One region of the Rhizobium sp. UGM030330-04 genome, then DNA from elsewhere that is predicted to be linked to it. Evidence: predicted binding sites of a transcription regulator. Region 1 holds the regulator's gene; each other region holds the start of a gene.

The links. Region 1 encodes LexA, which represses DNA repair genes until DNA is damaged. Its sites were predicted from a motif close to TGTTCNNNNTGTGTTCNG; they were not measured.
Region 2: the regulator LexA is predicted to act here: its motif matches at 2,606-2,623, upstream of N434_RS01440 (DNA recombination protein RmuC).
Region 3: the regulator LexA is predicted to act here: its motif matches at 6,280-6,297, upstream of recA (recombinase RecA).
Region 4: the regulator LexA is predicted to act here: its motif matches at 2,977-2,994, upstream of N434_RS22190 (ImuA family protein).

What each region holds. Positions count from the first base shown of each region.
Region 1 covers NZ_QKML01000012.1:78,205-86,326, reverse strand. Annotated here, with positions in the region: gene N434_RS18455 (ComEC/Rec2 family competence protein) at 1-2,067, shown strand, start outside; gene N434_RS18450 (glutathione S-transferase family protein) at 2,087-2,764, opposite strand; gene lexA (transcriptional repressor LexA) at 3,186-3,908, opposite strand; gene N434_RS18440 (VOC family protein) at 4,121-5,002, shown strand; gene kdsA (3-deoxy-8-phosphooctulonate synthase) at 5,002-5,847, shown strand; gene eno (phosphopyruvate hydratase) at 5,984-7,258, shown strand; gene N434_RS18425 (FtsB family cell division protein) at 7,598-7,915, shown strand; gene pdhA (pyruvate dehydrogenase (acetyl-transferring) E1 component subunit alpha) at 8,069-8,122, shown strand, end outside.
Region 2 covers NZ_QKML01000001.1:285,388-293,509, reverse strand. Annotated here, with positions in the region: gene trmB (tRNA (guanosine(46)-N7)-methyltransferase TrmB) at 1-406, shown strand, start outside; gene N434_RS01445 (ribokinase) at 428-1,327, opposite strand; gene N434_RS01440 (DNA recombination protein RmuC) at 1,381-2,574, opposite strand; gene def (peptide deformylase) at 2,724-3,236, shown strand; gene fmt (methionyl-tRNA formyltransferase) at 3,284-4,219, shown strand; gene truA (tRNA pseudouridine(38-40) synthase TruA) at 4,219-5,025, shown strand; gene arsC (arsenate reductase (glutaredoxin)) at 5,003-5,410, shown strand; gene N434_RS01415 (hypothetical protein) at 5,426-6,022, opposite strand; gene dapE (succinyl-diaminopimelate desuccinylase) at 6,006-7,202, opposite strand; gene dapD (2,3,4,5-tetrahydropyridine-2,6-dicarboxylate N-succinyltransferase) at 7,217-8,071, opposite strand.
Region 3 covers NZ_QKML01000004.1:60,185-68,306, reverse strand. Annotated here, with positions in the region: gene N434_RS07315 (TetR/AcrR family transcriptional regulator) at 1-9, opposite strand, end outside; gene N434_RS07310 (anthrone oxygenase family protein) at 94-630, shown strand; gene N434_RS07305 (glutathione S-transferase family protein) at 969-1,595, shown strand; gene N434_RS07300 (VOC family protein) at 1,671-2,054, opposite strand; gene alaS (alanine--tRNA ligase) at 2,168-4,831, opposite strand; gene recA (recombinase RecA) at 5,068-6,153, opposite strand; gene N434_RS07285 (carbohydrate kinase family protein) at 6,400-7,341, shown strand; gene N434_RS07280 (pseudouridine-5'-phosphate glycosidase) at 7,371-8,122, shown strand, end outside.
Region 4 covers NZ_QKML01000016.1:110,141-118,262, forward strand. Annotated here, with positions in the region: gene N434_RS22170 (Gfo/Idh/MocA family protein) at 1-613, shown strand, start outside; gene N434_RS22175 (hypothetical protein) at 798-1,049, opposite strand; gene N434_RS22180 (glycerate kinase type-2 family protein) at 1,169-2,440, opposite strand; gene N434_RS22185 (DUF1304 domain-containing protein) at 2,445-2,801, opposite strand; gene N434_RS22190 (ImuA family protein) at 3,032-3,796, shown strand; gene N434_RS22195 (Y-family DNA polymerase) at 3,711-5,228, shown strand; gene N434_RS22200 (error-prone DNA polymerase) at 5,225-8,122, shown strand, end outside.

The DNA of each region.
Region 1 (8,122 bases):
GAAACGAGGCGTGCCGGCACCGTGGTGCTGGATACACCCGTTACCACCACCATCACCGGCACGGTGACACGCCGGGAGGTCGATGCGCGTGGCGACTGGCGATATATGGTGAGACTTGTCGCGACGGAGGCGCCGAAACTGTCACGCCCGCCGGAAAGGGTATCGCTGCTTGCGCGCGGCGGCGGTGAGCCGGTCGCACTTGGCGCCACCATTCGCGGCAAGGCGCGGCTTTCGCCGCCCTCCGGTCCGGCCCTGCCGGGGCTGAATGATTTCGCTTTCGCCTCCTACTTCAAAGGCGTGGGCGCGACGGGATTTTTCTACAAGCCGCCCCGGATGATAATGTCACCGAAAAGTGATGTTGCGGCTGCGACAGGTTTGCTCGAATGGGCCGATATGCGCCTTTATGGCCTTCGCAGCGCCATTGCCGAACGCATCCGCGGCACGATTGGCGGCGATGCCGGCGCTTTTGCCGCCTCCATAGTCACCGATGAGAGACAGGCCATATCGGCCGGAACCATGGAAGCGCTGAGGCTTTCCGGCCTTGCGCATATCGTCGCCATATCCGGGCTCAACATGGCGCTGGCCGCCGGCATCTTCTTCGTCGGCCTTCGGCTGGGTTTCAGCCTGTTTCCCGCCTTTGCGCAGCGCTGGCCCGTGAAGAAGATTTCGGCTTTCGCCGCTCTCCTGATGACGCTCGCCTATTATCTGATTTCCGGTTTTGCCGTCTCTGCCGAACGCGCCTGGCTGATGATGTCGGTGATGCTGATCGCTGTCCTTTTCGATCAACCCTCGCTCAGCCTCCGGAATGTCGCGCTTTCCGCCTTGGTCATTCTTGCGCTTTCACCTTCGGAAATCATGGGGCCGAGTTTTCAGATGTCCTTTGCCGCGACCATCGCGCTGGTATCCGCCTATGCCTGGTGGAGCCTCCGGCGCAGCGATCACGAGCGGCTGTCGATCGGTCGCAGACCGGCATGGATGAGGGCAGGGGAAACGGCAGGGGCCATCATCGGTGGCGTCATCGTCACATCGCTGATTGGCGGGCTTTCGACAGCGATCTATTCGGCCGAACATTTCCACCGTGTCACCACCTATGGACTGTTCGCCAATCTGGCCGCCATGCCGCTGATGTCGCTGGTCGTCATGCCTTTCGGTCTCGTCGCCATGCTGCTGATGCCTTTCGGGCTCGATGCCCCGTTCCTGAAGGTTATGGGATATGGCATGGCGCTTGTCATCGAGGTTGCGGGGGAGGTCGCGTCCTGGGGTGGCAGCGCTGCGACAGGTCGGCCGCATGGCTGGTTCATCGGTCTTGCTTCCTCCGGTTTCCTGCTGCTGACATTGCTGCGCAGCCGGCTGGCCCTGCTTGGCATCCCGGTTCTGCTCGTCGCTTTCGGGCTATCGGCGACCATGGCCTATCGCGATGCGCCGGACCTGCTCATTCACGAGGACGGTGAACTGGTCGCGCTGCTGGAGGATGGCAAGGTCTATACAACAAAGACACGGCCGCAGGGTTTCGTTTATGGCCAGTGGCAAAGAGCATTGCTCTTACCGGAACAGCCCGTGCCGCCGGCCATCGTCAAAACCGGGACGGCACCGACCCGTGTGGCTTTCGCTGCAAGGCCGAAACTGACCTCGCAGGAGCTGAGCACCGTTGCACGGCAGATGACGGCGGCCCTGAAAGATGCCGAGCCGGGTGTCTTCACCTGCATGAGAGGCATATGGTGCGTGGCGCGGGCGGGCAGCGGCGAATGGATCGTCGTTCTTGAGGACGGCCGGTTTGCCGGAAAAGCCTGCGACATCGCCGATATAGTCGTTGTTTCCCGCAGAACCTCGTTTTCGCAGTGCCGCTCGGGAGCGTTGCTGCTCAACCGTGATATTCTGCGGCGTATCGGTTCGGTGGAAATGAACTTTGCGGGCAGCGAGCAGTCCGCGGTGGTCGGAAGGCTGCGCGCAGCCATCGCAGGGGCGGACAGGCCGTGGAGCGAACACCGCTATTATGACTGGAAGAGCGGCCGTTTCGAGCACGATGTACCCGAAAAGGTCCGGCAGTTGCTGGCGACGTCGCAGTGACCATCGCCAGCACAGGTCCTCAGGCCTTCAGGCGAAGATCGGCAGTCAACTCGCCAATACCGCCGATCTCCTCTTCATGCGCCGTATCGCGCCAGATTTCCTTCAATCCGGCCTCATACCATTCGCGCATGGCGGGCAGGGCGAGCAGCCGGTCGCAATAGGTTTTCGCGCCCGGTGAAAGATCGGCACCGTAGGTCTGGAAACGGAATGCGACAGGGCAAAAGAAAGCGTCCACCGCCGTGAATTTCTGACCGGCAAGGTAGGGGCCGCCGAATTTTGTCAGCCCTTCGCTCCACAGCGTATCGATGCGCTTGATATCGGCCGCAAGCCCGGCATCGCCGCCTTTCGGCTTGACCCGAATGCCGACCGACATCGGATAGAGATTGCGCAGCGAGGAAAAGCCGGCATGCATTTCGCTCGCAGCCGAACGCGACCATGCCCGGGCCTGCTTGTCGCTCGCCCAGATACCCTGATGTCTTTCCGCCAGATATTCGGCGATCGACAGCGATTCCCATATCGTCACTCCCTCGTCGACAAGGCAGGGCACCTTGCCCGTCGGCGAAAAGTTGGAAAAGGCGACGCCTTCGCCGAACGGAACGAGTTTCTCATCGAAGGCGATACCGAGCGTGCGCATCAGGACCCACGGCCGCAGCGACCATGAGGAATAGTTCTTGTTGGCGATATAAAGATCATACATGGCTTGTCTCCCGGATATGACGCGCATTTCTATACCTGTCGGAGCGCTGCGGAATATCGAAAATAATCCATGGCACCCATAAACGCCTTTGATGAGTGGCGGCGGGCTGCTCAACGATCAATGTCAGCATTCAAGTGACGGATGGGCGTCAAGCCCATCACGCAGGCCGGATACCTCGCAGCGTTACCGAAATTCCATGCGGATGACGCACGGAACGCAACAGGCCGGGCTAAAATCGAAGCCGCAATATCATATGAAGACCGCAACCGATGCTCAGCGGTACGGAATGAAACTGCTCCCGGGATGAATGTGTCAGCCCGGTTTCCGCATAGTCAGCCAACGAGCGAAATTGCCGCCATCCTCAATGGATGTCTCTTCACCAGGGCGATGTTCGCCCCGAGAAGATGGCGGCCTGTACGGATCAATGGTAACGGCGGATCAGTCCGACCAGTTTGCCCTGAATTTTCACCCGGTCCGGCCCGAATATGCGGGTCTCATAGGCAGGATTGGCCGCTTCCAGCGCGATGGAGGCGCCCTTGCGGCGGAAGCGCTTCAGCGTCGCTTCCTCGTCATCCACCAGCGCCACGACAATATCGCCGGGGCTGGCGGTATTGCCATTGCGGATGATGACGGTGTCACCATCGAAAATGCCGGCCTCGATCATCGAATCGCCCTTGACCTCGAGAGCGTAATGTTCGCCCGAGCCCAGCATGTCCACCGGTACGGCCACATCATGGGTATTGTTCTGGATGGCGGAAATCGGAACGCCGGCGGCAATACGGCCCATGACCGGCACGGTAACGGCGCCGCCGAGATCGTTGGCGGGCGCCTTGGGGGCAGGGGCCGGTTCCGGCGCTTTTGGCTTGCCGAGACTGCCTTCGATGACGCTCGGTGAAAAGCCGCGCTGCGGCCGCGCACCCGGCGTATAGGCCTCAGGCAACTTGATCACTTCCAGCGCTCGCGCCCTATTCGGTAGCCGGCGAATGAATCCGCGCTCTTCGAGGGCGGTGATCAGCCGGTGGATGCCGGATTTGGAGGCAAGATCGAGTGCGTCCTTCATTTCATCGAAGGAGGGCGGCACGCCGGACTCTTTCATTCGTTCATGAATGAAGAGAAGCAATTCCTGCTGTTTGCGCGTGAGCATGAGGAAAACACCCTTGAGAATCGTAGTGGAGATCGCGAAACAAATACAGAACGAACACTATATGTTCCATATGTGTTCCGCAATCCCCTAAAATTTCGTGAAGCTGCCATCTGTTGTTTTGATGATTTGCCTGAAAGCACGCAATTGTGCTTTTCTGCCGCTGGGACTGTTCCGGTGTCGCCTTGCCGGACCCGACAGCAGGAAGCAGGAAAATGACGAAACCCTATCGCGTCGACCATCTCGTACTGCCCGTCGAGCGTCTCGACGTCGCCGCCAATCGCCTTGCAAACCTTGGGTTTACGGTCGCGCCGGCGGCTCTCCATCCGTTCGGCACACACAATGCCTGTGTTTTTTTCTCCGACGGCACCTATCTGGAGCCGCTCGCAATTGCTGACCCGGCTAAATATAACGCCTCGATTGGCAGAGGAGATGTCTTCACCGGGCGGGATCATGCCTTTCGGAAACACGTCGGAGGGGAGGGTTTTTCCGCTCTCGTCGCTGCAACCGAAGACGCCCTTGGGGATCACGACCGATTCGTGGCCTCCGGCCTGACGGCCGGTAATGTCTTTGAATTTTCGCGTCCGGTCAAAATGCCGGACGGTTCGCAGAGCGAGGCAGCCTTCCGGCTGGCTTTTGCTGCGAGCGGTTCCGCTGAGGATTTCTTCCTGTTCAGCTGCCAGCGGCTGCAGGCCTTGCCGGGCGACCGCTCGGCGCTGGAGCGCCATGCCAATGGTGTGTCCGGTCTCAGCGAGATCGTCTTGTTTGTCGGTGATGATCCGAATGCCGCACGCCTGATAGAGACGGTTTTTGGCTGCGGCGGCAAAATATCACCGGACGGTGATGTGGTTTTCGCAACCGGCAATGCGTGCATAAGATTGACTGAGAAGCCAGTCTTCAATGGATATGCGCTGAATGTTGCCGGGCAGGGTGATGCTGGACTGCGCGGCGCGGGCATCGTCCTTTCCGTCGGCGATCTTGCCGTGACAGCGGCGGCGCTTGCTGCTAATGGCGTGTTCTGCATGGAAACGGGCGGCCGTCTGGTGGTGCCCGCAGCACCCGGCCAGGGCGTTGCCTTCGCCTTCGAGGAAAAATAATGAGCGTTACGAACAATCTCAAAGTCACCGCCGGCGACGGCGCCAGCAAAGTTTCTTTCTCCAACAGCGAGCGCTTTTCGCTGATTGCCGGCCCGTGCCAGATGGAAAGCCGCGAACATGCATTCATGATCGCCGGCGTCCTGAAGGAGCTTTGTGACAAACTTGGAATCGGGCTTGTCTATAAATCCTCCTTCGACAAGGCGAACCGTACCTCGCTTTCCGGCAAGCGCGGCATCGGCCTTGAGAACGCCATGCAGGTCTTCGCCGATCTCAAGAAGGAGTTCGGTTTTCCTGTCCTGACCGACATTCACACCGAAGAGCAATGCGCCATCGTTTCCGAAGTGGTGGATGTGCTGCAGATCCCGGCCTTTCTCAGCCGTCAGACCGATCTTCTCGTTGCCGCCGCGAAAACCGGCCGCGTCATCAATGTCAAGAAGGGTCAGTTTCTGGCCCCCTGGGACATGAAGAATGTTCTGGCCAAGCTGAACGACAGCGGTAATCCGAATGTGCTTCTGTGCGAGCGCGGCGCCTCCTTCGGTTATAATACGCTGGTCTCCGACATGCGCTCGCTGCCGATCATGGCCTCGCTGGGTGCGCCCGTTGTCTTCGACGCCACCCATTCCGTGCAGCAGCCGGGCGGGCAGGGCGGTTCCACCGGTGGCCAGCGCGAATTCGTCGAGACGCTGGCGCGCGCGGCCGTGGCCGTCGGCGTGGCCGGCCTCTTCATCGAGACCCATGAGGACCCGGACAATGCGCCTTCCGACGGTCCCAACATGGTTCACCTGAAGGACATGCCGAAACTGCTCGAAAAGCTCCTGGCCTTCGACACCATCACCAAAGCCTGAAGAACCGGCGCGGTTCGTGCCAATCGATTTTAAATGGCGGGCGCTCCGTTTCTGCCGCCCGCCGTCATTGTAATTTCTTCGCCATCGTCTAAGACAGGCGACGGAAAATATCTGTTCCATTCCCAAGGGAGAGACCATGACTGCCATTACCGATATCATCGCGCGCGAAATCCTCGACAGCCGCGGCAACCCGACCGTTGAAGTCGATGTTTATCTCGAAGACGGCTCCATGGGCCGCGCCGCCGTTCCTTCGGGCGCCTCCACCGGTGCGCATGAAGCGGTTGAGCTGCGCGATGGCGGCAAGCGTTATCTCGGCAAGGGCGTGGAAAAGGCAGTCGAAGCCGTCAATACGGAAATCTTCGACGCCATCGGCGGTTTCGATGCCGAGAACCAGATCCAGATCGACCAGACGATGATCGCGCTTGACGGTACGCCGAACAAGTCGCGTATTGGCGCCAACGCCATTCTCGGTGTATCGCTTGCCGTCGCCAAGGCTGCGGCTGAAGCTTCCGGCCTGCCGCTTTACCGTTATGTCGGCGGCCCGAACGCGCATCTGCTGCCGGTTCCGATGATGAACATCATCAATGGCGGCGCCCATGCCGACAACCCGATCGACTTTCAGGAATTCATGATCCTGCCGGTCGGCGCGGAGAACATCCGCGAAGCCGTGCGCATGGGTTCTGAAGTGTTCCATACGCTGAAGAAAGAACTGTCCGCTCAGGGCCACAACACCAATGTCGGTGATGAGGGCGGTTTCGCACCGGGTCTCGAAAGCGCGCCGGCAGCGCTCGATTTCATCATGAAGTCGATCGAAAAGGCTGGCTATCGTCCGGGCGAGGACATGTATGTCGGCCTCGACTGTGCATCGACCGAATTCTTCAAGAACGGCAAATACGTTCTCGAAGGTGAAGGCCGTACGCTGGAATCCGGCGCAATGGCTGAATACCTCGCGGAGCTCGTTGCCAAGTACCCGATCATCTCCATCGAAGACGGCATGGCTGAAGACGACTGGGACGGCTGGAAGGCGCTCACCGATCTGATCGGCAATAAGTGCCAGCTGGTCGGCGACGACCTCTTCGTCACCAACTCCGCTCGCCTTCGCGATGGTATCAAGATGGGTGTCGCAAACTCCATCCTCGTCAAGGTCAACCAGATCGGTTCGCTTTCTGAAACGCTGGACGCAGTCGAAACGGCGCACAAGGCCGGCTACACCGCCGTCATGTCGCACCGTTCGGGCGAAACGGAAGATTCCACCATCGCCGACCTCGCGGTTGCCACGAACTGCGGTCAGATCAAGACCGGTTCGCTCGCCCGTTCCGACCGGCTCGCGAAATACAACCAGCTGATCCGCATCGAGGAAATGCTGGGTCCGCAGGCTGCCTACGCTGGCCGTTCCATTCTGCGCGGATAATTCGCGTCTGGTTTTACGATGCAGCCCGCCGCTTTGGCGGGCTCATTTCAGGGGTGAGCGGTATCATCCGCACTCCGTCACCCCGGACTTGATCCGGGGTCCAGCGTGATCAAGTCCTTGATCGCGGGAGACTCTTTCACGGCGCAGACGCGCCGTGGCTGGATGCCGGATCAAGTCCGGCATGACGAGGTTTCTTCTGGCGTCGTCACCGTTCTAAGCCCGCCTCCCGGCGGGCTTTTTCATGCCCATTTGCCGATTGGAATTTAAGGTCAACGGATAGTTAAACAATCCGGCTTAGTCTTCAGACTCACGTTATGCGTTTTAAGGCTTCTCTGCGGCATGTGGACCAGACATCATAAAAAGAGACGATTCGGCCGTTTGATCGTTCCGGCCATCACGATCGCTTTTCTTTCCTATTTCGGGTATCATTCCATCCATGGCGACTTCGGCCTTCAGGCGACGGAGCGGCTGGAGCGGCAGCGTCTTGCCCGCACTGCGGAGCTTGCAAAGCTGACGCAGGCGCGCACGGCACTGGAACGGCAGGTGGAATTGTTGAGTGACGGTTCGCTGGAGCGGGACATGATCGATGAGATTTCCCGTTACCAGCTGAATATGTCGCGTACGGACGAAATCGTCATCATGAACACATATTTCTAATTAACCGAAATCAGGTTAATTTAACATTTGTGATTTATTCACAGCATCTTAGCGTGAATATGTGCCATGCGTTTAAAGCATTGCTGCATGGCATTTTCTTGCATATGGTACGCGCCACTCTATCCATTCAAACGGCAACTCAGGGAGGGATGAATGGCGCCGCGAAAACCAGCGACCGTATCCGGCCGCAAGACAACGGCAAAGTCC
Region 2 (8,122 bases), on a different contig from region 1:
CGCGGCCGTGCGCGAAGGCGAGCTGATGAATATCCGCCTTTACGATGATGATGCGACGCAATTGCTGGACTGGCTGCCGGAAGGCTCGATCGATCATATCGACCTTCTCTATCCCGATCCATGGCCGAAGAAGAAGCACTGGAAGCGCCGTTTCGTTTCTGACGTCAATCTTGCCCGCTTCCACCGCGTTCTGAAACCCGGTGGCAAGTTCTGCTTCGCGTCGGATATCGATACTTACGTCAACTGGACGCTGCAGCATTGCGCCCGGCATGGCGGCTTCGAGTGGACGGCGACAAGCGCTGACGACTGGCGCACGCCCTATGCCAACTGGCCGGGCACGCGTTACGAGAACAAGGCGAAAAAAGAAGGCCGCAGCTCGGCCTATCTCACCTTCATCCGCAGTTGATAGTCACAGGCGGCGCGAATATCAGATATTCGCGTCCACTTCCGCGGCAAGCGGAATGGAGGGCTGGGCACCCGCGCGGGTGCAGGCGAGCGAGCCGGCAACGGCAGCGCGCTTCAGCGCCTTTTCGAAATCCATTCCCTGATCGAGGCTGGCGGCAAGATAACCGCAGAAGGTATCGCCTGCGCCAACCGTATCGACCGGCTCGATCTTGAGGCCAGACGCCTTGTAGACCTTGCCGTCGCGCATGGCGATCACGCCGTCCGCACCAAGCGTGACAATCAATGTCTGGCCGGTCCTGTCATGCAGGGCCTTGAGTTCGGTTTCCCGTTCGGAAGCGGAAAGTCCGTTCTTGCCGATCAACAGTTCGAACTCGGTTTCGTTGGCGATGACGATATCGGCAAGGCCGGCAAGGCGCGGCCCGTCGCCGGTCAGCGGCGCAGTATTGATGACGGTGGTGATGCGTTTCGCCTTCGCTGTCGTCAGCGCCGCTTCGATGGCGGGCGCCGGTATCTCGAACTGCAGTATCAAAATGTCGCCTGCCGACATTTCCGCCACGGCCTTTGCGGCGTCGGATGCGGAGACTTCGCCATTGGCGGCGGGAATGACCGAGATCATGTTTTCCCCGCCTTCACCGATAAGGATCACCGCCGTTCCCGTCGGGCCGGGCGCTGTTTTGACCAATGAGAGATCGGTGCCGGCGTCGCGCAGCAACGTCAATGCCGGTGCGGCAAAGGTGTCGTCACCCGCAGCCCCCGCCATCTTGACCGTGGCGCCAGCGCGCCGTGCGGCCAGTGCCTGGTTGGCTCCCTTGCCGCCTGCGGCCGTGGAGAAGGTCTCTCCCGTCACGGTTTCACCGGGCTTGGGCAGGCGTTTGGCGGTGGCGACGAGATCCATGTTGATGGAGCCGAAAACAGTAATCATGGCGGGCATGTCCGTATAAAATTCAAGCAAGGCGGCGACTTTGCCCGAGGCGATCACTCGTCGTCAACCACCCGCAACTTGGCCGTTCCCGCCCTGTTCTCCGCAAAGCGTCGCGTTTGCTCGATTTCCCCAGGTGCGCTCTCCTTTTCGCTTGGCGAAAAATCGAGGCCCTCGATCTTTTGGCCGCGCGCCAGCACCTTGTCGGAGGAAATCAGCATCATGTCGATGTCCTTCTGCGCCAGCCCGAAATGGGCCTGCAGCTTGCGCGTCCGGTCGTCCAGCCGCCGCACATCGTCCATAAGCAGGGCGACTTCGCCCTGAATGAGATGCGCCTGCTCGCGCATGCGCTGATCCTTGAGTACGGACTGGATAACCTGCACCGACAGCATCAGCAGCGATGGTGAAACGATGACCACGCGGGCGCGGTGGGCGCGTTGCACGAGATATTCGAAATGCTGGTGAATATCGGCGAAGATCGATTCGGACGGCACGAAGATGAAGGCCGTATCCTGTGTCTCGCCGCGAATGAGGTATTTCTCGGCCACGTCGCGAATATGCACTTCCATATCGCGACGAAACTGCTGCACGGCGGCGCGTTTGGTTTCCGGTGTCTCGTCCGCCTTGATGGCGTTCCAGGCCTCCAGCGGAAACTTGGCGTCGATGACGAGTGGCGGCGCATTGTTCGGCATCTTGATGGTGCAGTCCGGCCGGTAGCCGTTCGAAAGCGTTGGCTGAAGCTGGAAGGCGCCGGCGGGAAGGGCGTCGGCAATCAGTGTCTCCATGCGCGCCTGTCCGAAAGCACCGCGCGTCTGCTTGTTGGACAGGATCGCCTGCAGCCCGACCACATCCTTCGCCAGATCCTGAATATTGCCCTGTGCCGCATCGATGACGGCAAGACGCTCCTGCAGGCGGCTCAGATTTTCATGCGTCGACCGGGTCTGTTCCGTCAGGGTTTCGCCAAGGCGCTGCGACATGCCGTCGAGGCGCTGGTTGAGCGTCTGGCTCATCTCGGTCTGGCGCGTGCCGAGCGTTTCCGCCATGGCCGCGATCCGGCCATGCAGTTCGGACTGTGTTTTCAGGAGATCGGAGATTTCGCCATCGGCACCCGCTTTTTTCGTGCGGTTCGTCGTAACCAGCCAGATCGTTGCCAGACCGAAAACCAGAGCCGCGAGCAGCGCGCCGAAACTGATATCGACGGAACCGGCACGCAGGGCTGGATCGAGGAGAACGGAGAAATCTATGCTCATGATTAAATCTAGCAGGTTTCTTGTGATTCGGAAGATCAAAACAAGAACATTCCTGCGGCGGAAATGAGTCGGGCAAGGCGGATGCCGCAGGCCGTTTTCACCCTCGTGTTTTTTATTTCCTCGGCGCGAGAGATACGTTATGGGAAGCCATGACTATCAAACCGCTTATCATTTTGCCCGATCCCGTGCTGCGCCAGCAATCGAAGCCCATCGAACAGGTGGATGCCGAAGTGCTGCGCCTTGCCGACGACATGCTGGAAACCATGTATGATGCGCCGGGCATCGGCCTCGCCGCCATTCAGATCGGCGTGGCGCGCCGTATGCTGGTGATCGACGTTGCGCGTGAAGGCGAGGAAAAGACCCCGATCGTCTTCATCAATCCGGAAATCCTCAAGGTCTCGGACGATGTCTCGACCTATGAGGAAGGCTGCCTCTCCATCCCCGATTATTACGCCGAGGTGGAGCGTCCCGCGTCGCTCACGGTGCAATATGTCGGCCGCGACGGCAAGCAGCAGACGGTCGAGGCGGACGGGCTTCTCGCCACCTGCCTGCAGCACGAGATCGATCATCTGAACGGCGTTCTCTTCATCGACCATATTTCGCGGCTCAAGCGCGACATGGTCATCAAGAAATTCACGAAAGCGGCCCGCGCAAAGATCTGATCCCTCCCCTCTGGGGGCCGGAACGGAAGACAGGGCAGGGGGCGACGATGGCTCTTCGCATCATTTTTATGGGCACGCCGGATTTTTCCGTTCCCACTCTGCGTGCATTGGTGGAGGCGGGCCACGAGGTCGTGGCCGTTTATACCCAGCCGCCGCGTCCCGGCGGTCGCCGTGGTCTCGATCTGCAAAAGTCTCCGGTGCATCAGGCGGCCGAATTGCTGGGGCTTCCCGTGCTGACGCCCGTGAACTTCAAATCTGAGGAAGATCGCCAGCGGTTCCGCGAATTTGATGCGGATGTGGCGGTTGTCGTCGCCTACGGGCTGTTGCTGCCGGAAGCGATCCTCTCCGGCACGCGCCTCGGCTGTTATAACGGCCATGCCTCGCTGCTGCCACGCTGGCGCGGTGCGGCCCCCATCCAGCGGGCGATCATGGCCGGTGATGCCGAGACCGGTATGATGGTCATGAAAATGGAAAAGGGGCTGGATACCGGCCCTGTCGCGCTAACCGCAAAGGTCGCGATCGACGAAAATATGACGGCTGGCGAATTGCACGACGGCCTGATGCTGGCAGGCGCGCGATTGATGCGGCAGGCGATGGACAAGCTGGAAGCCGGCGACCTGCCTCTCGTCACGCAGGCGGAAGAGGGCGTTGTTTACGCCGCGAAGATCGACAAGGGCGAGACCCGCATCGATTTTTCCCGTCCCGCGCAGGATGTGCACAACCATATTCGCGGCCTGTCGCCTTTCCCAGGCGCATGGCTGGAAATGGAAATCGGCGGCAAGGCGGAGCGGGTGAAAGTTCTCGCCTCCGAACTGGCAAGCGGCATGGGGGAAGCGGGTGCGGTGCTTGATGACGCCCTGACGATCGCCTGCGGCAGCGATGCCGTGCGGCTTACCCGTCTGCAGAAGGCGGGCGGCAAACCGATGTCTGCTGCCGATTTCGTGCGTGGCACGCCGGTCCCTGCCACAACGAGGCTCGGCTGATGCCACGCTTCCGCATGACCGTCGAATATGACGGCACGCCTTACTTCGGCTGGCAGAGACAGGATAATGGCCCCTCGGTTCAGGGTGCGCTGGAGGCTGCGGTCCGGTCACTGACCGGGGAGAGCGTCTCCATTCGCGGTGCGGGCCGCACCGATTCCGGCGTGCATGCCGTGGGGCAGGTCATTCATGTCGATCTTTCCCGCGACTGGGAACCCTACAAGCTTCGCAATGCCGTGAACGCGCATCTGGCCATGGCGAAAGAGGCTGTCTCTGTTCTGGATGCGGCGGCGGTGACGGAGGATTTCGACGCCCGCTTTTCCGCCATCCGCCGTCACTATCTCTACCGCATCATTTGCCGTAAGGCCCGGCTGGCGCTGGAACGCAAGCGGGCATGGTGGGTGTCGAAGGACATGGACCATGAGCTTATGCATGCCGCCGCGCAGATGCTCGTCGGTCGGCATGATTTCACCACCTTTCGCTCGGTCCATTGCCAGGCAAACAGCCCGATCCGGACGCTCGACCGGCTGGATGTGACGCGCAACGGGGACCTCATCGAAATCCGTGCGACGGCGCAGAGCTTTCTGCACAACCAGATACGCTCCTTCGCCGGTACGCTGAAACTCGCAGGCGAAGGGACAATGACGCCGGAGGATGTGCGAGCCGCGCTGGAAGCGCGGGACCGCAAGGCCTGCGGCCCCGTCGCACCGCCGGATGGCCTTTATTTCATGCAGGTCGATTATCCAGACGTAATCGAGCCTCGACGCCCGCGCATGGAGATGAGCAATGACGGTGACGATCTATCATAATCCCGCCTGCGGAACCTCGCGCAACACGCTTGCGATGATCAGGGCCTCCGGCGTCGAACCGGTGGTGATAGAATATCTGAAAACACCGCCTGCGCGAGACGAGATACGCGATCTTGCCGTGCGCATCGGGGTTCCGCTGAGGGCCCTGCTGCGCGAAAAGGGAACGCCCTATGCGGCGTTGGGGCTGCAGGATGAAACCGTAACGGATGATGCGTTGCTTGACGCCATAGAAGCCCACCCGGTCCTGCTCAACCGCCCGATCGTGGTAACGCCCAGGGGTGTGCGGCTTTGCCGGCCCTCGGAGGTGGTGCTGGAAATTCTGCCGAACCCGGATATCGGGGAATTCGTGAAAGAAGACGGCGAGATCGTCCGCTCCGGCCGCTGAAGCTCTCGGCAAAGGTCAGGTGGGATAAACGCCGAGAAAGCGCTGCAGCGCCTCCGACAGAAGCATGCCCGGCACCAGCAGCGTCATGACGATGGCGGAGACGAGCAGCGACTGGTCACGGATGAAAAACCGTACGATCCGCGAAAAGGCGAAGACCAGCGACAGAAGCAGCGCCAGCCACAGAATGGCGATCAGCCCCTGCAGGGGCGGCAGGAAGAATGCGATCAGGATCAGAACCGCATAGGCATAGGAAAACGGCAGCGACAGCCAGTTCATGGTGGTGACGAGCGGTGCGAATTTCTCCCGTGCGCCGAAGGCGTATAACAGCATGCCGATCAGCAGCAGCGGCACGATCCAGCAGATGGCCTCGACCATCGCCAGACGGAAAAAGAAGATCAGCCCGGTTCCGGTGCCCGGTGGACATCCGGCGAGGAAGGCCGCGCGCAGCCACAGCCAGGAAACCAGCATGGCGGGCAGGCACCACAGGGCGGAATAGAAGGATCGTGCCATGCCACGCTCGGTCAGATCGAGATAACGCGCGCCGGTATGGTCGCCGAGCAGCAGAAGCCACAGACCTTTCAGATAGAGCCTTACTTCACTTGCCGTCGGCATGGGCGAACCATCGTTCGATAAAGGTTTCGTAGATGCGCGTCAGTGTCTCGAGATCGGCAACCGCCACACGCTCATCGACCATATGCATCGTTTGTCCGACGAGACCGAATTCCACCACCGGGCAATAATCCTTGATGAAGCGGGCATCCGAGGTGCCGCCGGTGGTCGACAGTTTCGGCTCCTTGCCGGTAACGGCCTCAACCGCGCCGGAAAGCGAGGAGATGAGCGAATTGTTCCGCGTCAAAAAGACATGCGCCGGGCGGTCTGCCCAGACGATCTCGTATTTGACCGGGCTGCGTTCGGGACGAAGCTCGCCATTGGCCGCGGCTGCATCGAGACGGCGGATGATTTCCGCTCGCAGGCTTTCGGCTGTCCATGTGTCGTTGAAACGAATGTTGAAGGCCGCCGTCGCCCGCGCGGGGATGACATTGGTCGCGGCATTGCCGGTGTCGAAGGTCGTTACTTCCAGATTGGATGGCTGGAAGTTATCCGTGCCGTGATCGAAGGGCGGATGCATCAGCGCCTGGGTCAGCTGCAGCAGCCCGCGAATGGGGTTGTCGGCGAGATGCGGATAGGCGGCATGGCCCTGAACGCCATGGACCGTGATCCGCCCGGAAAGCGATCCGCGGCGGCCGATCTTGATCATGTCGCCCAGCTGGTCGGGATTGGTCGGCTCCCCCACGACGCAGGCGTCCCATGTCTCGCCTTTGGCAGCCGCCCATTCCAGCAGCTTGGAGGTGCCGTTGATCGAAGGACCTTCCTCGTCGCCGGTAATCAGGAAAGAAATGGAGCCCTGCGGTTTGCCGTGTTTTTCGACATGGCGGGCAATGGCCGCAACGAAACAGGCGATACCGCCCTTCATGTCCACCGCGCCGCGGCCGTACATTTCCCCGCCGGCAATCTCTGCCGAGAAGGGTGGATGGCTCCATGCGGCCTCGTCACCCACGGGGACGACATCCGTATGGCCCGCAAACATCAGATGCGGACCCTCGGAGCCGAGCCGGGCATAGAGGTTTTCCACGTCAGGCGTTCCCGCCTCGCTTGCAATCATCCTTTCAACCGCAAAGCCGAGCGGCGAAAGCAGGGTGTCGAGCAGGGAAAGCGCGCCGCCTTCCGCAGGCGTCACCGACGGGCAACGGATGAGGGCGGCGAGATTGGCAACGGGATCGGTCGTGGTCATGGTATCAGCTTTTATCAGTCGCGCAGAAGCTCGTTGATGCCGGTCTTGGAGCGGGTCTTTTCATCGACGCGCTTGACGATCACGGCGCAATAGAGGCTCGGACCCGGCTCGCCGTTCGGGAAAGGCTTGCCCGGCATGGTGCCGGCAACGACGACGGAATAGGGCGGAACTTCGCCATAGGTGATTTCGCCGGTGGCGCGATCAACGATCTTGGTCGACTTGCCGATGAACACGCCCATGCCGAGAACCGCGCCTTCGCGCACGATGCAGCCTTCAACGACTTCCGAACGGGCGCCGATGAAGCAATTATCCTCAATGATGGTCGGGCCGGCCTGCAGCGGCTCCAGAACGCCGCCGATGCCGACGCCGCCGGAGAGATGCACGTTCTTGCCGATCTGCGCGCAGGAGCCAACGGTTGCCCAGGTATCGACCATCGTGCCTTCATCGACGTAAGCACCGAGGTTGACGAAAGACGGCATCAGCACCACGTTCTTGGCCACGTAAGCCGAGCGGCGCACGACGGCATTCGGCACGGCGCGGAAACCGGCGGCACGGAACTGGTTTTCACCCCAGTTTTCGAACTTCGACGGCACCTTGTCCCACCAGGTGGATTCACCCGGTCCGCCGGTGACGATTTCCATGTCGTTGAGGCGGAAGGAAAGAAGCACGGCCTTTTTCAGCCACTGGTTTACCTTCCAGCTTCCGTCGGCCTGCTTTTCCGCCACGCGCGCCTTGCCGCTATCGAGAAGTTGAAGAGATGTGTTCACCGCATCGCGAACCTCGCCCTTCGTCGATACATTCACGCCATCGCGGTTGTCAAAGGCGGTTTCGATGATGGTTTCGAGGGAAGTGAGATCCGTAAGGCTCATGGAAAATTCCTTAAAGTCGCGTGTGGTCATGGTCACGGAAGGTCCCGCGCC
Region 3 (8,122 bases), on a different contig from region 1:
ACTACGCATGGATGCTCCCTTGACAAAATCCGTACAGGTACGTACGGAATTAATATCCGTACGTACCTGTACGGATATTAGATGGAGATTTTCATGTCCAGCTCATTTCTGCACGAGATAACCACAAAGCACTTTTCCGCGCTGGCTTCGGCAAGAGAACCGGCAATTTTTGCATCCCGTATTGCTGCGCCGCTGAGCCTTGGCATCATGGCCGGCTTTTTCTTCGCCTTCAGCAATCCCGTGATGATGGCATTCCAGCAGCTGGATGCCGATGTTTTTATTCCGGCGTTTAATGGCATCAATATCAGCGTTCGAAACGGCCTGTTCTTTATCGCCTTCTTTCTTCCGCTTGCCATGCTTTCAAGTGCCGCACTTGTCGACCGCAGCAACAGGCTGTTGTGGGTGGTAGCTCTCATCATCTACACCGTCGTCGTAATCCAGACCCGAATGGTCAACGTCCCCATCAACGAGTTCTTCAAGACTGTTTCCACCGAGATACCGCAGGATTGGCAGGAACTGCGCGACCGCTGGGCGCTCTCCAATACCATCCGCGCCTTACTCACCACGATCGCCTTTGCTGTCGCGCTTTTTTCCGCAACAAGAAACACGGGGAGACACAAGCCCTCTTGATCTGGGCTGAATCGGGCAGAAAAAAGTGGAAAAAGCTAAAAAACCGGGTCGAAACGCCCGGTTTTCTTTTTTTGTTCACAGTATCTTGATTAGACGTTGCACTAGGCGCAGACTTCGATTCTGCACCGTGCCGTGGCCAGCACAACAATAAGACAAAGCTGAAACAGCATCTACTTACAGATAACTTGCCCGGCGCAGTCAAAACTTACCGCAGCGTCAGTACGATCTTCAAGGAGCGTGAGAATGATGCCGCGGATTATAAAAACACACCGCGCCAGTGAGGGACCCGCAGGGTTTCCCCATGAGGTTGCGGCTATTTTGCTTGGGGAGGCAAAACTATGAGTGAGTTGATCTTCTACACCAATCCCATGTCGCGCGGACGCATCGCGCGCTGGATGCTCGAAGAAGTGGGTGTTCCGTATAAAACGGAAATCTTGAACTTCGAAACCTCGATGAAATCGCCCGCTTACCGGCTGATAAACCCGATGGCCAAGGTGCCGGCCATCAAACATGGCGATACCATCGTCACCGAGGCAGCGGCGATCTGCGCCTATCTCGCCGATGCCTTTCCCGGCGCGAACCTTGCGCCGACACCCAAGGCGCGCGGGCTTTATTACCGCTGGATGTTCTTTGCCGCAGGCCCGCTGGAAATGGCGGCGAGCATGAAGGCGATGGGTTTCGAAGTGCCGAAGGAGAAGCTACGCATGGCCGGCTGCGGCAGCTATGCCGACGTGATGAATACGCTCGAACGGGCCGTCAGCGAAAACCGTTTCATCGCCGGCGATCTGTTCACCGCGGCCGATGTCTATGTCGGCGCCCATATCGGTTGGGGGCTGCACTTCGGCACGATCGAAAAACGCCCGGCCTTCATCGACTACATGGCCCACCTCACCGACCGCCCGGCTTTCAAGCGCGCCGCCCAGCTCGACGAGGAAGCGGCGAAGGATTTGCAGGCGACGGGATAATCGGCTCGCCCGTTTCCGGACGAACCAAGCATAGCCCGTCCGGAAATCACCCATCGGGTCGATTTTCGCGACGGGTCATTCACCGGGCTGGCCGAGCGGCTCTCCGACCTCTATCGCATGCCCGTCCGGATCGTAAAAACGAAATACTCTCTGGCCCCAGGACTGCCGCTCCAGCGGATGGATAAGCTCCACATGCGGCCCGATATTTCGAAAAGCCGCGTCCACATCCGCATGTTCGAAATAAAGCAGCATGTTGCGTCTGCCATAGGCTTCCTGCGTATCCGGCGAGGTCCGCCAGATCGTTTCCTCAAGCGACCGCCCCTCATGGATTGCAAAGCCGGTTTCAAAGAGGACGAAGTTCCCGAAATCCTCCAATATCGTCAGCCCAAGCCTGTCACGATAAAACGCCCTGGACCGGTTTATATCGCGCACGAAAGGGATGGGATTTACAAAGCGCATCACATTCTCCCTTTCATGTCCCCGGCGCCCGGCCATCCGCGCCTTTCGTTTTTGCCTTTGAAGGTCAAAACAAAAAGGCGGGGTAAAACCCCGCCTTCATGAATTGTTCCGGATCATGCGGCCAGTGCCGCGGCCACCGCTTCGATGGCCTCCTGCGCCCTGGCGCCATCCGGGCCACCGGCCTGCGCCATATCCGGGCGACCGCCACCGCCCTTGCCGCCAAGGGCTGCGGAAGCGGTACGGACGATATCGACGGCGCTGAAACGGGCCGTCAGATCTTCGGTTACGGCTGCAACAGCGCTTGCCTTGCCGTCTTCGGAAACGGCGATCAGCAGCACGACGCCGGAACCGAGATTGGCCTTCGCCTCATCGGCAAGACCCTTCAGGTCCTTGGCATCGATGCCCGACAGCGATTTCGCGAGGAAATTGACACCTGCGACCTGCTTGACGTCGCTTGCGCCGGCATCCGATGAACCGCCGCCCATGGCGAGCTTCCTGCGCGCATCCGCAAGCTCGCGCTCCAGCTTCTTGCGCTCGTCGAGCAGACCCTCGACGCGCGACAGAACATCGCCCGGCTGTACCTTCAGCGAAGACGCCAGCGCCTTCACCCGCTCATCCTGCTCGGCGAGATAGGCAAGCGCGCCCTGCCCGGTCACGGCCTCGAGACGGCGCACACCTGCACCAACGGCGCTTTCGCCGAGAATGCGGATAAGGCCGATCTGGCCGGTGGCGGCCACATGCGTGCCGCCGCACAGTTCCACGGAATAGGGACGGTTGGCTTTCGCGCCATGCAGACCCGTGCCCATCGAGACAACACGAACCTCGTCACCATATTTTTCGCCGAACAGCGCCATGGCGCCCTCGGCAATGGCGTCATCGACGCTCATCAGGCGGGTGACAACAGGCGAGTTCTGCAGCACGATCTCGTTTGCCATATCCTCGACAACCTTCAGCTCCTCGGCCGACATCGGCTTCGGATGCGATACGTCGAAACGCAGGCGCTCGGGCGCAACCAGCGAACCCTTCTGTGCCACATGGGTGCCAAGCACCTCACGCAGCGCCTCATGCAGCAGATGGGTGGCGGAATGGTTGGCGCGCAGACGCGAGCGGCGACCGTGATCGACCGTCAGCTGAACGGCATCGCCAACCTTGAGGCCGCCCCTGGATACCGTGCCCAGATGCACGAAGAGACCTTCGCCCTTCTTCTGGGTATCGGAAACGGCAAAGGCGCCATTGTCGCCGGAGATCACGCCGGTGTCGCCCATCTGGCCACCGGACTCGCCGTAAAACGGCGTCTGGTTGACGACGACCTGCACGGTCTCACCATCGGCAGCGCTGTCGACAGCCTTGCCATCCTTGACGATTGCCTGGATGACGCCTTCGGCGGTTTCGGTGTCGTAACCGAGGAACTCACTCGCGCCGAGCTTCTCCTTCAGCTCGAACCAGACGGTTTCGGTCGCCTTGTCGCCGGAACCGGCCCAGTGCGAACGGGCTTCCGCCTTCTGGCGCTCCATCGCATCGGTGAAGCCGGAAATATCGACGCCGATTTCGCGGGCGCGCAGCGCATCCTGCGTCAGGTCGAGCGGGAAGCCATAGGTGTCGTAAAGCTTGAAGGCAGTCTCGCCATCCAGCATGTCGCCCTTGTGCAGGGTCGAGGTGGCATCGGAGAGCAGCGACAGGCCGCGTTCCAGCGTCTTGCGGAAACGGGTTTCCTCAAGCTTCAGCGTCTCGGAAATCAGCGCCTCGGCGCGGACCAGTTCCGGATAGGCACGGCCCATCTGCTGCACCAGCGCCGGCAGCAGCTTGTAGATCAGCGGCTCGCGCGCGCCGAGAAGTTCGGCATGGCGCATGGCGCGGCGCATGATGCGGCGCAGGACATAACCGCGACCTTCGTTCGACGGCAGAACGCCATCGGCAATCAGGAAGGCGGACGAACGCAGATGATCGGCGATGACGCGGTGGCTGGCACGCTTTTCGCCTTCGGCCGGAACGCCGGTCGCTTCCACGGAAGCAGCTATCAGCGCACGGAACAGGTCCGTATCGTAATTGTCGTGCTTGCCCTGCAGCAGCGCCGAAATGCGCTCGAGACCCATGCCGGTATCGATCGACGGACGCGGCAGGTCGATGCGCTCTTCTTTCGTCAGCTGCTCATATTGCATGAAGACGAGGTTCCAGATTTCGATGAAACGGTCGCCGTCCTCTTCCGGCGAACCGGGCGGGCCGCCCCAGATATGATCGCCGTGATCGTAGAAGATTTCCGAACAGGGGCCGCAGGGACCGGTATCGCCCATCGCCCAGAAATTGTCGCTGGTCGGAATGCGGATGATGCGGTCGTCGGAGAAACCGGCGATCTTCTTCCAGAGGTTAAAGGCCTCGTCGTCGGTGTGATAGACCGTGACCAGCAGGCGGTTGCGGTCGATGCCGAATTCCTTGGTGATCAGGTTCCAGGCATGGGTGATCGCCTCTTCCTTGAAATAATCGCCGAAGGAGAAATTGCCGAGCATTTCGAAGAAGGTGTGGTGACGGGCGGTATAACCGACATTGTCGAGGTCGTTATGCTTGCCGCCGGCACGCACGCATTTCTGCGCCGAGGCGGCCGTGGAGTAAGGACGGCTTTCAAGACCGGTGAAGACGTTCTTGAACTGCACCATGCCGGCATTGGTGAACATCAGTGTGGGATCGTTGCGCGGCACCAGCGGGCTGGAGGGCACGATCTCGTGTCCGTTCTTCTTGAAGTAGTCGAGAAAGGTCGACCGAATTTCATTCACACCGCTCATGCCCACACACCGCTCACAGCTGGAGTCCATCATCGCCATCGGAAATGATGGCTATATTGCAAAATCACTGGCTTTTATCGTCCGCATAGTGCCCTGTCCAGCCATGCCGGCCCGCGGAGACGCATCGGCAAACAAAAAGGGCCGTGCGAGGCAAGTCGCAAGGCCCATTTTCATCAACCGTTCCGTCTGGAAATGCAGGCCCGACTTTCAGCATCGGGCTCGTTTCAGGGACAGGGTCAGCCTTCGTCGCCGTCGCCATCACCGGCTTCCGGGCCGCCATTCTGCAGGAAGCGGTCAGCGATCAGACCGGCATTCTGGCGCAGCGCCAGCTCGATCTCATTGGCCGTTTCCGGATTGTCGCGCAGGAAGGTCTTGGCGTTTTCACGCCCCTGCCCCAGACGCTGGCTGTTATAGGAGAACCAGGCACCGGATTTTTCGACGATACCGGCCTTCACGCCGAGATCGACCAGCTCACCGGTCTTGGAAACGCCTTCGCCATACATGATGTCGAATTCCACCTGCTTGAAGGGCGGGGCCATCTTGTTCTTGACGACCTTGACGCGAGTCTGGTTGCCGACAACCTCTTCGCGCTCCTTGACGGAGCCGATACGACGGATGTCGAGACGAACGGAGGCATAAAACTTCAGCGCGTTACCACCCGTCGTCGTTTCCGGCGAACCGAACATGACGCCGATCTTCATGCGGATCTGGTTGATGAAGATCACCATGCACTTCGACTTGGAGATCGACGCGGTCAGCTTGCGCAGCGCCTGGCTCATCAAACGCGCTTGAAGGCCCGGCAGGCTGTCGCCCATTTCGCCTTCGATTTCCGCCCGTGGCGTCAACGCCGCAACGGAGTCGACGACCAGCACGTCAACCGCGCCGGAACGCACCAGCGTATCGGTGATTTCCAGCGCCTGCTCGCCCGTATCCGGCTGCGAGATCAGAAGGCCCTGCAGATCCACGCCGAGCTTGCGGGCGTAAACCGGATCGAGCGCATGTTCGGCGTCGACGAAGGCGCAGATGCCGCCCTTCTTCTGGGCTTCCGCAATGGTCTGCAACGCCAGCGTCGTCTTACCCGAGCTTTCCGGACCGTAAATTTCAATGATGCGCCCCTTCGGCAGGCCGCCGATGCCGAGCGCGATATCCAGGCTGAGCGATCCCGTCGAAACGGTCTCCACCTCAACCACGTTTTCATTGGAACCGAGCTTCATGATCGATCCCTTGCCGAACGACCGTTCGATCTGGGAGAGCGCCGCTTCCAGTGCCTTGCTTTTATCCACCGATTTATCCTCTACGAGACGCAAAGAATTTTGTGCCATCCGAACCACCTTTAGGTTATTGAAGCCGCACAGGCAATGAAGCAGTATGGAAATGGTATGTACTCTATTTGTTCTCATTTCGCAAGGCTAAGCCAGCATATTGAAAACAAATAGCGATAAGTGGTTTGTTCTACTTTTGTTTTTTCCGGTTCCAATCGTGACGGCCGGACCGGCGCAAAAGTGATCGACCCGCGGTGAGGCCCGAATCGTCCGGCCTTTCCATGCGCGAAAGAGGGAAACGCAAGCGTGAAGAAAATACTCGTTCTGGGCGGCGCGCATATCGACCGGCGCGGCATGATCGAGACCGAGACGGCGCCGGGTGCCAGCAATCCCGGCTCGTGGATGGAAGAGGCCGGCGGCGGCGGTTTCAACGCCGCGCGCAATCTTTCCCGACTCGGTTTTCATGTCCGCATCATCGCCCCGCGCGGCGGCGACGTGACCGGCGAAGCGGTGGCGGAGGCCGCAAGGCAGGCGGGCGTGGAGGATACGCCGTTCACCTTCCTCGACCGCCGCACACCAAGCTACACCGCCATTCTGGAGCGCGATGGCAATCTGGTCATCGCACTGGCCGATATGGACCTCTACAAGCTTTTCACCCCCCGCCGCCTGAAGGTGCGTGCCGTGCGCGAGGCGATCACGGCGAGCGATATCCTGCTCTGCGACGCCAATCTGCCCGATGACACGCTGAAGGCGCTCGGCCTTGTCGCCCGCGCCTGCGAAAAGCCGCTCGCGGCCATCGCCATTTCGCCCGCCAAGGCGGTGAAGCTGAAGGAGGCGCTCGGCGATATCGACATTCTCTTCATGAACGAGGCGGAGGCCCGCGCCCTGACCGGCGAGACGGCGGCTGACGTCCGCGAGTGGCCAGGCATTCTGCGCAGGGCCGGGCTTGCCGGCGGCGTCGTCACCCGTGGCGCCAGCGAAGTGGTGGCCTTCAGCGAGACCGAAACGGCGATCCTCCACCCGCCCCTCATCCATGATGTAAAGGACGTGACCGGCGCGGGTGACGCCATGGCTTCCGGTTACCTTGCCGCCATCGCCGAGGGAAAGACGATTGCGGAAGCCTTGAGGCAGGGTGCGGCTGCCGCCGCCATCACCGTGCAATCGCCCTTCGCCACCTCCCAGGACCTATCAAAAGACAGTGTCGAAGCCATGTTGGGGCTTGTTCCCCAGGCCGAAATGCTGGCATGAACCCGCTTGTGTAAATTGGAACAAACGAAATGACCCGCCCCATCTCCCCGCTCCTTCCCATCGTCTATTCCCAGGAAGTCGCCGCCGCCAAGCAGCGCGGCGCGCCGATCGTCGCCCTTGAATCGACCATCATCACCCATGGCATGCCCTATCCCGGCAATATCGAGATGGCGGAAAGCGTCGAGCAGATCATCCGCGATCAGGGTGCGGTTCCGGCCACCATCGCCGTCATTCATGGCACCCTGCATATCGGCCTTGAGAAAGACCAGCTTGAGGCGCTCGCCCAGACCACCGATGCCATGAAGGTCTCGCGCGCCGATATCGCCTTCGCGATCGCCGAGCGCCGCACGGGCGCCACCACGGTTGCCGCCACCATGATCGCCGCCGCCCGCGCCGGCATCCGCGTTTTCGCCACCGGCGGCATCGGCGGGGTGCACAAAGGCGCGGAAGAGACCTTCGACATCTCCGCCGATCTGACCGAGCTGGCCAGGACGGGCGTGATCGTCGTCTGCGCCGGCGCCAAGGCAATCCTCGACATTCCAAAGACGCTGGAAGTTCTCGAAACCAATGGCGTGCCTGTTGTCACCTTCGGTTCTGAAGAATTCCCGGCCTTCTGGTCGCGCTCCTCCGGCCTGCCGAGCCCGCTCTCGCTGAACAGCCCGGCGGCGATCGCCAATTTCCAGGCGACCCGCGAACAGCTCGGCATCGAGGGCGGCATGCTGATTGCCAATCCCGTGCCGGAAGAAGACGAAATCCCGCGCGAGGAGATGGAAATCTACAT
Region 4 (8,122 bases), on a different contig from region 1:
CGTCTGGCGCACCGATCCGGCGCAATCGGGCGTCGGCGGTTCCACCGGCGATATCGGCACCCATGCCTATAATCTCGGTTGCTTCATTTCCGGTCTGGAAGCGGATGAGCTGGCGGCGGATGTGCACACCTTCGTCGAAGGCCGTCGTCTGGATGACAATGCCCATGTGATGCTGCGCTTTAAACCAAAGGGCGGCAAGCAGGCCGCCAAGGGGCTGCTCTGGTGCAGCCAGGTTGCGGTGGGTCACGAAAACGGGCTGAAGGTTCGTGTTTATGGCGACAAGGCCGGCCTCGAATGGACGCAGGCCGATCCCAATTACCTCTGGTTCACAAGGCTCGGCGAGCCGAAGCAGCTGATCACCCGCGGCGGTGCTGGCGCTGGGGCCGCTGCCGCCCGTGTCACCCGCATTCCGTCCGGCCATCCGGAAGGTTATCTCGAAGCCTTCGCCACCATCTATACCGAGGCGGCGCATGCCATCGAGGCCCGCCGCACCGGCTCGGCGCTGGACAAGGCGGTCATTTACCCGACCGTCGATGACGGCGTTAAAGGTGTCGCCTTCGTCACCGCCTGCATCGAGTCCGGCAAGAAGAACGGCGGCTGGGTGAAGCTGTAAAACGAGGTTGCCGCGTATTCTTCTCCCTGTCGGGGGAGAAGGTGGCCCGAAGGGTCGGATGAAGGGGCAAGCTCTCGGTTTATCGCTGGCCGCGCCCCCTCATCCCGCTGCCGCGGACCTCTCCCCGGCGGGCAGAAGAAACAAGCGGGATGCGCTCGCTCTTTCGTGGACTGGGGTGCAAGACTTATTGATAAGCGCTAGACGATGTCGACTGCGCCCGTTCCGTCACGGGGCAACCGTCCTGAACCTTGGTCCAGGAGGAGACATTGAGCTTCATTTCGCAGCGCGCGAGATAAGAGCCGCCGTCAACCTTCAGGCAGGATGTCTGGCCAAGCTGGAACATGACGCCGCGATTTCGGCATTTGCAATTATGGGCATCCGCCAAAGTTGGAACAAGGGCCATGATCAGGCCAGATATGAGCACTCCAGAACGCATGGCTGAGGCTCCAAAGGATATCCCGTCAGATTACTCCTGTCCGAGGGTATAGTCAAAACGGCTCTCCTCCGTGATGCGCGCACCGGAGGGGCACCAGCCGGCTCGAACGCTCCCGGATTTCACCCGATCAAAATCGCCCTGATATCATTCACATTCGTCAGCGTCGGCCCCGTCACGACAAGATCACCGACGCCTTTGAAAGCCGTGTAGCTGTCGTGGCCTACGAGCGACTGGCGCGGATCGACACCGGCAGCCCGCATACGGGCAAGTGTGTCCGGTGTCACCACCGCGCCCGCCGCATCCTCCACGCCGTCTATTCCGTCGCTGTCGCCGGCAATGGCCCAGATGCCGTCCGCACCCTTCAGCGTCAGCGCGAGGCTCAGCAGGAACTCCGTGTTGCGGCCGCCCTTGCCGGCCGGTCCCTTGCCGATCGTGACCGTGGTTTCGCCGCCGGAAAGCAAAACGGCCGGGCCTTTGACTGGCAGGCCCTTGCGGCTGGCGGAAAGGGCGATGCCGGCCATGACGGCGCCGACATCCCTGGATTCGCCTTCAAGGGAATCGCCGAGGATGAGCGGTGTAAGGCCGAGTTTCACCGCCTCTTCCGCCGCCGCCTGCAGGGCAAGCGAGGGGGCCGCGATCATCCTGACATCCTCATCGATATCGCCGGCCTTCGGTGTCTCCTCGCCTTTTTCCAGCACCCTGCGCACGGTTTCGGGAAGATCGAGTTCATAACGCGAGACGATTTCCCGCACGGTTTCAATGTCGCTTGGATCGGCAACCGTCGGGCCGGAGGCGATCTCGGAGGGGTCGTCTCCGGGCACGTCGGAAATCAGCAGTGAAACAACCTTGGCCGGCTTGGCGGCCAGCGCCAGCCGTCCGCCCTTGATGCGGGAGAGGTGCTTGCGCACGGCGTTCATTTCCGAAATCGTTGCACCGCTGGCCAAGAGGGCACGGTTGACGGCCATCTTGTCGGCAAGCGTCATGCCTTCGGCGGGGGCGACCATCAGCGCCGAACCGCCGCCGGAAATCAGCGCGATCACCATGTCCTCGGCGGTCAGGCCTTCAACGGCGGCGAGAATACGTTTTGCCGCCTCAGCACTTTTGTCATCGGGCACGGGATGCGAAGCCTCGATGATCTCGATACGGCCGGCCGGAACGGCATGGCCATAACGGGTCACCACCACACCGGAGAGATCGACATCCGCCCAGGCCTTGTCGAGCGCTGCGGCCATGGCAGCCGAGGCCTTGCCCGCCCCCACCACCACGCAGCGGCCTTTGGGCGGGGAGGGAAGGTGGTGTTGCAGCACCTTTGCCGGATCGGCGCTTGCGACTGCCGCCATGAAAATCCGGTTGAGGGCGTCTGTGGCGCGGCTGTCATTCCATGCTGTCATCGGTTCATACTCCAATCCAGAGCGCGCCAAGTGCCAAAAGGGCGGGCAGCGCCTGAATGAACAGGATCTTCATGGTATTGGCGGTAACGGCACCGAAAATACCGGCCACCAGAACGCAGGTGAGGAAGAAGACCTTGAAGCTCAGCCCGGTATCGCCCTGCATGAGCCCATAGATCAGCCCGGCTGCCAGAAACCCGTTATAAAGTCCCTGATTGGCGGCCAGCACTTTCGTCTGCCGCGCGAAATCCGCCGAAAGACCGAAGGCCCTGCGGCCGGCGGGCTTTTCCCACAGCAGCATTTCCAGAATGACGATGTAAATATGGATGGCCGCAACCACGGCAATCAGAATGCTGGCGATCATCGGCGGTTTCCTCCAAAACCCTGATGTCCGTGGCGCATCGGTTCTCGTGAGAAGAACGGCAGCGAGCGGACAATTCCGTTTTAACGGCGGGACGAAGCGCTGCAAGGGCTTAATCCTCTCTTCCCGTGCAAACTGTTGATGAGCGGCAGCCTGTTGCTTGACTCTTCGCTGAAATAGGAACAAAACAAGAACAATAAAGATGAATAACCGGAATTGAAACCTGTCATGCCATGCAAAAGCGCGCGGATCAGTTGCTCGTTGTCGAAGAGCTGCGTGAAAGGCTGGAAAGGATCGGTAACGGTCCTGAGCGGCTGCACGAGAGCTTGCCTTTCGGCGTGGATGCCATCGACCATCACCTGCCGGGAGGCGGGCTGAAGCTCGGTTGCCTGCATGAGGTGAGCGGCGGCGGCAATGGCGCTGCCGATGGGGCAGCGGCAGCGCTGTTTGCTGCCGGTGTGGCGGCACGGCTTTCCGGCAAGGTTTTATGGTGTGTCACCCGGCGGGATCTGTTCATGCCGGGTCTGACACAGGCCGGCCTGTCGCAGAACCGGCTCATCATCGTTGAATGCCGCGATGAGAAAGGCGTGCTCGACTGTTTCGAGGAGGGCTTGCGTTGCAATGGTTTCGGCGCGGTGATGGGTGAAGTGGCGAAACTGCCGATGACCGCCTCGCGGCGGCTGCAGCTGGCGGCGGAAACCTCTGGGGTTACCGGCATCGTCATCCGCCGCTTCCGGCGTCAAGCCGATGCGGCGCTGTTCGGTGAGCCGACGGCGGCGGTGACCCGCTGGCGCATCTCCGTGCGGCCTTCATCCCCCCTGCCGGTGCCGGGGGTGGGCAGGCCGCGCTGGTTTCTCGAACTTTTGCGATGTCGCGGCGGCGAAAGTGCCGAATTTGAAGTGGAAGCCTGTGATGCAAAGGGTCGTCTCGCTCTACCTGCCGACATGGCCGACGGATCGTTTCCGGCGTCTTTTGGGGCAGAACGCGCCGCCGGTTGAAAAGCCGCTAGTCATGATCGGCCGTCAGGGCAGCCGCCGGCTGGTGCTGGCGCTCGACAAGGCGGCAAAGGCGGCGGGCATCCGCCCCGGCACGCCGGTCAGCAAGGCGCAGGCGCTGGTGCCGGGTCTTCTCGTTGAAGATCTGGATGCGGCTGGTGATGCCCGCGCCCTGCAGCAGCTGGCCTTTCATTTCCTGCGCATCTATGCCCCGATTGTCGCCGCCGACCCACCCGACGGGCTGGTGCTGGACACGACGGGTGCGGACCATCTGCATGGTAATGAGACGCTGATGCTGAGCGGCATGGTCAACCGCCTGCATGCCGCCGGCTTTGCCGCCCGCGCCGCCGTTGCCGATAGCTGGGGTGCGGCCCATGCGCTGGCGCGGTTTAGCCCTGAGGTAATCAGCATCGTGCCGCCGGGCGGGCAGCGCGCGGCGATCAGCGGCTTGCCGCTTGCTACGCTCAGGCTGGAGGAGCGTATCGTTTCCGGGCTGAAGGTGCTCGGTTTCCGCAGCATCGGCGAGCTTGCCGAAGCTCCGCGCGCGCCGCTGACCCTGCGTTTCGGCCCAGAACTCGTCCGCCGTCTTTCGCAGGCGCTCGGGGAGATCGGCGAACCCATCGAACCGGTGCGGGTGGCTGATCTGGTGGAGGTGCGGCGCGCCTTTCCCGAACCCATCGCGGCGGCGGAAACGATTGCCCGTTATAGCCAAAAGCTGGTTGCCGAACTTTGCGTCGCGCTGGAAAAGCGCGGCCTCGGCGCGCGCCGGGTCGATCTGGTGCTGCACCGGGTTGATAGCGGTCTGCAGGCCATACGGGCCGGCACGTCCAGACCGGTGCGCGATGTCAAACAGCTTGTCCGGCTTTTGACCGACCGTATCGACACCATCGATCCCGGCTTCGGCATCGAGATGATGGTTTTGACCGCCACCCATGCCGAGCCGCTTGTCGCCGCGCAGGCCCGTTCCTCGCTTCTGGAGGAAGGCCGTGCGGAAATCGCCGATACGGTCGATGTCATCCTCAATCGCGGCCACCGGGTCTATCGTTATGCGGCGGTGGCAAGCGATGTGCCGGAACGCTCCCTTACTTCAGTTGCGGCGCTTGCGCCTGATGATACGCTCGGCTGGCCCGGCCACTGGCCGCGTCCGGTCAGGCTTTTTGCAAGGCCTGAACCCATCGAGACGCTGGCGCTGTTGCCCGACCATCCGCCGCGTTATTTCCTCTGGAAAGGCGTGCGCCATAACGTGCGGCGCGCCGATGGGCCGGAACGGGTGTTCGGCGAATGGTGGAAACGCGACCGGGAAAAGGCCGCCGTGCGCGATTATTTCATGGTGGAAAACGAAGGTGGCGAGCGCTTCTGGATTTTCCGCTCCGGTGATGGCGAACATGCCGAGACGGGTTCGCAGGGCTGGTTCATTCACGGGGTCTTCGCATGAATACGCCCCGTTATGCCGAGCTGCAGGTGACCACGCATTTTTCCTTCCTGCGGGGTGCAAGCTCCTGCGAGGAGCTTTTCGAACAGGCCAAAAATCTCGGCATCGAGGCGCTGGGTATCGTGGACCGCAACAGTCTTGCGGGCATTCCCCGCGCTTACGAAGCCGCCCATAATCATGGCATCCGCCTCATCATCGGTTGCCGGCTCGATCTGGATGACGATCTTTCCGTGCTCGCCTATCCCATGGATCGCCCGGCTTACGGGCGGCTTTGCCGGCTGCTTTCCATCGGCAAGAAAAGGGGCGGCAAGGGCAAATGCCGGCTGGCTTGGGACGATCTCGTTGCCTATGGCGAAGGCCTGATTGTGGTGCTGCTCGCTGACCTCGCGGATGATCTTTGCGCACTTCGCCTGCGGCGGCTCAAAGCCGCCTTTGCCGACAGGGCCTATATGGCACTCAGCCTCAGAAGACGCCCCAACGACCAGATGCGGCTTTTCGAGCTATCAGAGATGGCGCAGGTCGCAGGTGTGCCGACTGTTGTCACCAATGACGTGCTCTTTCATGTGCCCGAGCGGCGAATGCTACAGGATGTCGTCACTTGCATAAGGCACAATTGCACCATCGATGAGGCCGGTTTCCGCCGCGAACGCCACGCCGACCGCTATATGAAGCCGCCGGAAGAGATGCACCGGCTGTTTGCCCGTTATCCTGAAGCGCTTTCCCGTAGCCTTGAAATTGCGAAACGCTGCAAATTTTCGCTGAAGGAACTGGTCTATCAATATCCCGAGGAGCGTAGCCTGCCGGGACTGACGGCGCAGCAGGCGCTGGAGAAGATGGTCTGGGAAGCGGTGCCGGGGCGGTATCCGAAGGGTTTGCCCGAGAAGGTGGAAAAGGCGTTGCATCATGAGCTGGCGGTTGTCGGCAGGCTGCAATATGCCTCTTATTTCCTGACTGTGAATGCCATTGTCCGTTATGCGCGTTCAAAAGATATTCTATGTCAGGGGCGTGGTTCGGCGGCCAATTCGGTTATCTGTTTTGTGCTTGGCATCACCGCCATCGATCCCGCTCTTTTCAGCAATCTCGTCTTTGAACGTTTCGTTTCCGAGAACCGGGGAGAACCGCCGGATATCGACGTGGATTTTGAACACCAGCGGCGCGAAGAGGTCATTCAGTGGGTCTATGACACCTACGGCCGTGACAAGGCCGCACTCTGCTCTGTCGTTACCCGTTATCGCGGGCGTGGGGCGCTCCGCGATGTCGGCAAGGTTCTGGGCCTGCCGGAAGACCTGACCAAGCTTCTGTCTTCGCAGGTCTGGCGCTGGAGCGAGGGGGTGGGTGAAAAGCAGGTGCAGGAACTGAACCTCAATATGGAGGATCGCCGCCTGAAGCTTGCCTTCGAACTTGCCAATCAGCTTGTCGGCACACCGCGCCATCACAGCCAGCATCCGGGCGGCTTTGTTCTGACCCATGACCGGCTGGACGAGCTGGTGCCGATCGAACCCGCCGCCATGGACGATCGCCAGATCATCGAATGGGACAAGGACGATATCGATGTCGTGAAGTTCATGAAGATGGATTGCCTGGCGCTTGGCATGCTCTCCTGCATGAAGCGCGGCTTCGACATGCTGGAGGCACGCACGGGAGAGAAATACGATCTCGCCGCCATGCCGCCGGATGACGGGCCTACCTATGCCATGATCCAGAAGGCCGATACGCTCGGCACGTTCCAGATTGAAAGCCGGGCGCAGATGTCGATGCTGCCGCGCCTGAGGCCGAAGGAGTTTTACGACCTCGTCATTCAGGTTGCCATCGTTCGCCCCGGCCCCATTCAGGGCGATATGGTGCATCCCTATCTACGCCGCCGGCAGGGAAAGGAGCCGGTCCTTTTTCCGAAAAAAGAACTTGAAAGCGTCCTGGGAAAGACGATGGGTGTTCCGCTGTTTCAGGAGCAGGCGATGCGGATCGCCATGGATTGCGCCGGTTTCACCGCGGATGAAGCGGACCAGCTGCGCCGGGCCATGGCGACTTTCAAGAATGTAGGCACCATTTCCAAATTCAGGGAGAAACTGGTCACGGGCATGGTCGCGCGCGGTTATGAGCAGGAATTCGCCGAACGCATCTTCAAGCAGCTGGAAGGTTTCGGCAGTTATGGTTTCCCTGAAAGCCATGCGGCTTCCTTCGCGCTGATTGCTTACGCCTCCTCATGGCTGAAATGCCATCATCCCGATATTTTCTGTACGGCGCTTCTCAACTCGCAGCCCATGGGTTTTTACGCCCCGGCGCAGATCGTGCGCGATGCGCGTGATCATGGTGTCGAGGTGCGTCCGGTCTGCGTTAATAACAGCCGCTTCGATTGTACGCTGGAGCCTACGGGCAAGAAGAATGGCAAGGGTGAGGAGCGGTTTGCCGTGCGGCTTGGCCTGCGCATGGTGAAGGGGCTTTCCAATGATCATGCTGCAAAAATCGTCGCCGCCCGGCAGGATCGGCCTTTTGCCTCCGTCGACGATCTGTGGCGAAGGGCGGGTGTTCCGGCCGCCGCCCTTGTCTGTCTCGCCGAAGCCGATGGCTTTCTGCCGTCGCTTTCGCTTTTCAGGCGCGAGGCGCTCTGGGCCATCAAGGCCCTGCGGGATGAACCGCTGCCGCTTTTCGCCGCCGCGGCCATCAGGGAAAATGCCGTTATCGAAGAGCTTCAGGAACCCTCCGTTGCGCTCAAGCCCATGACTGACGGTGGCGAGGTGGTGCAGGATTACGGCCATGTGGGGCTGACACTGCGCGAACATCCCATGACCTTCCTGCGGCATGATCTTTCCCGCCGCCGCATTGTCACCTGTGCGGAGGCGGTGCGTGTTCGGGATGGCACATGGCTGGAAACGGCCGGTCTGGTGCTGGTGCGCCAG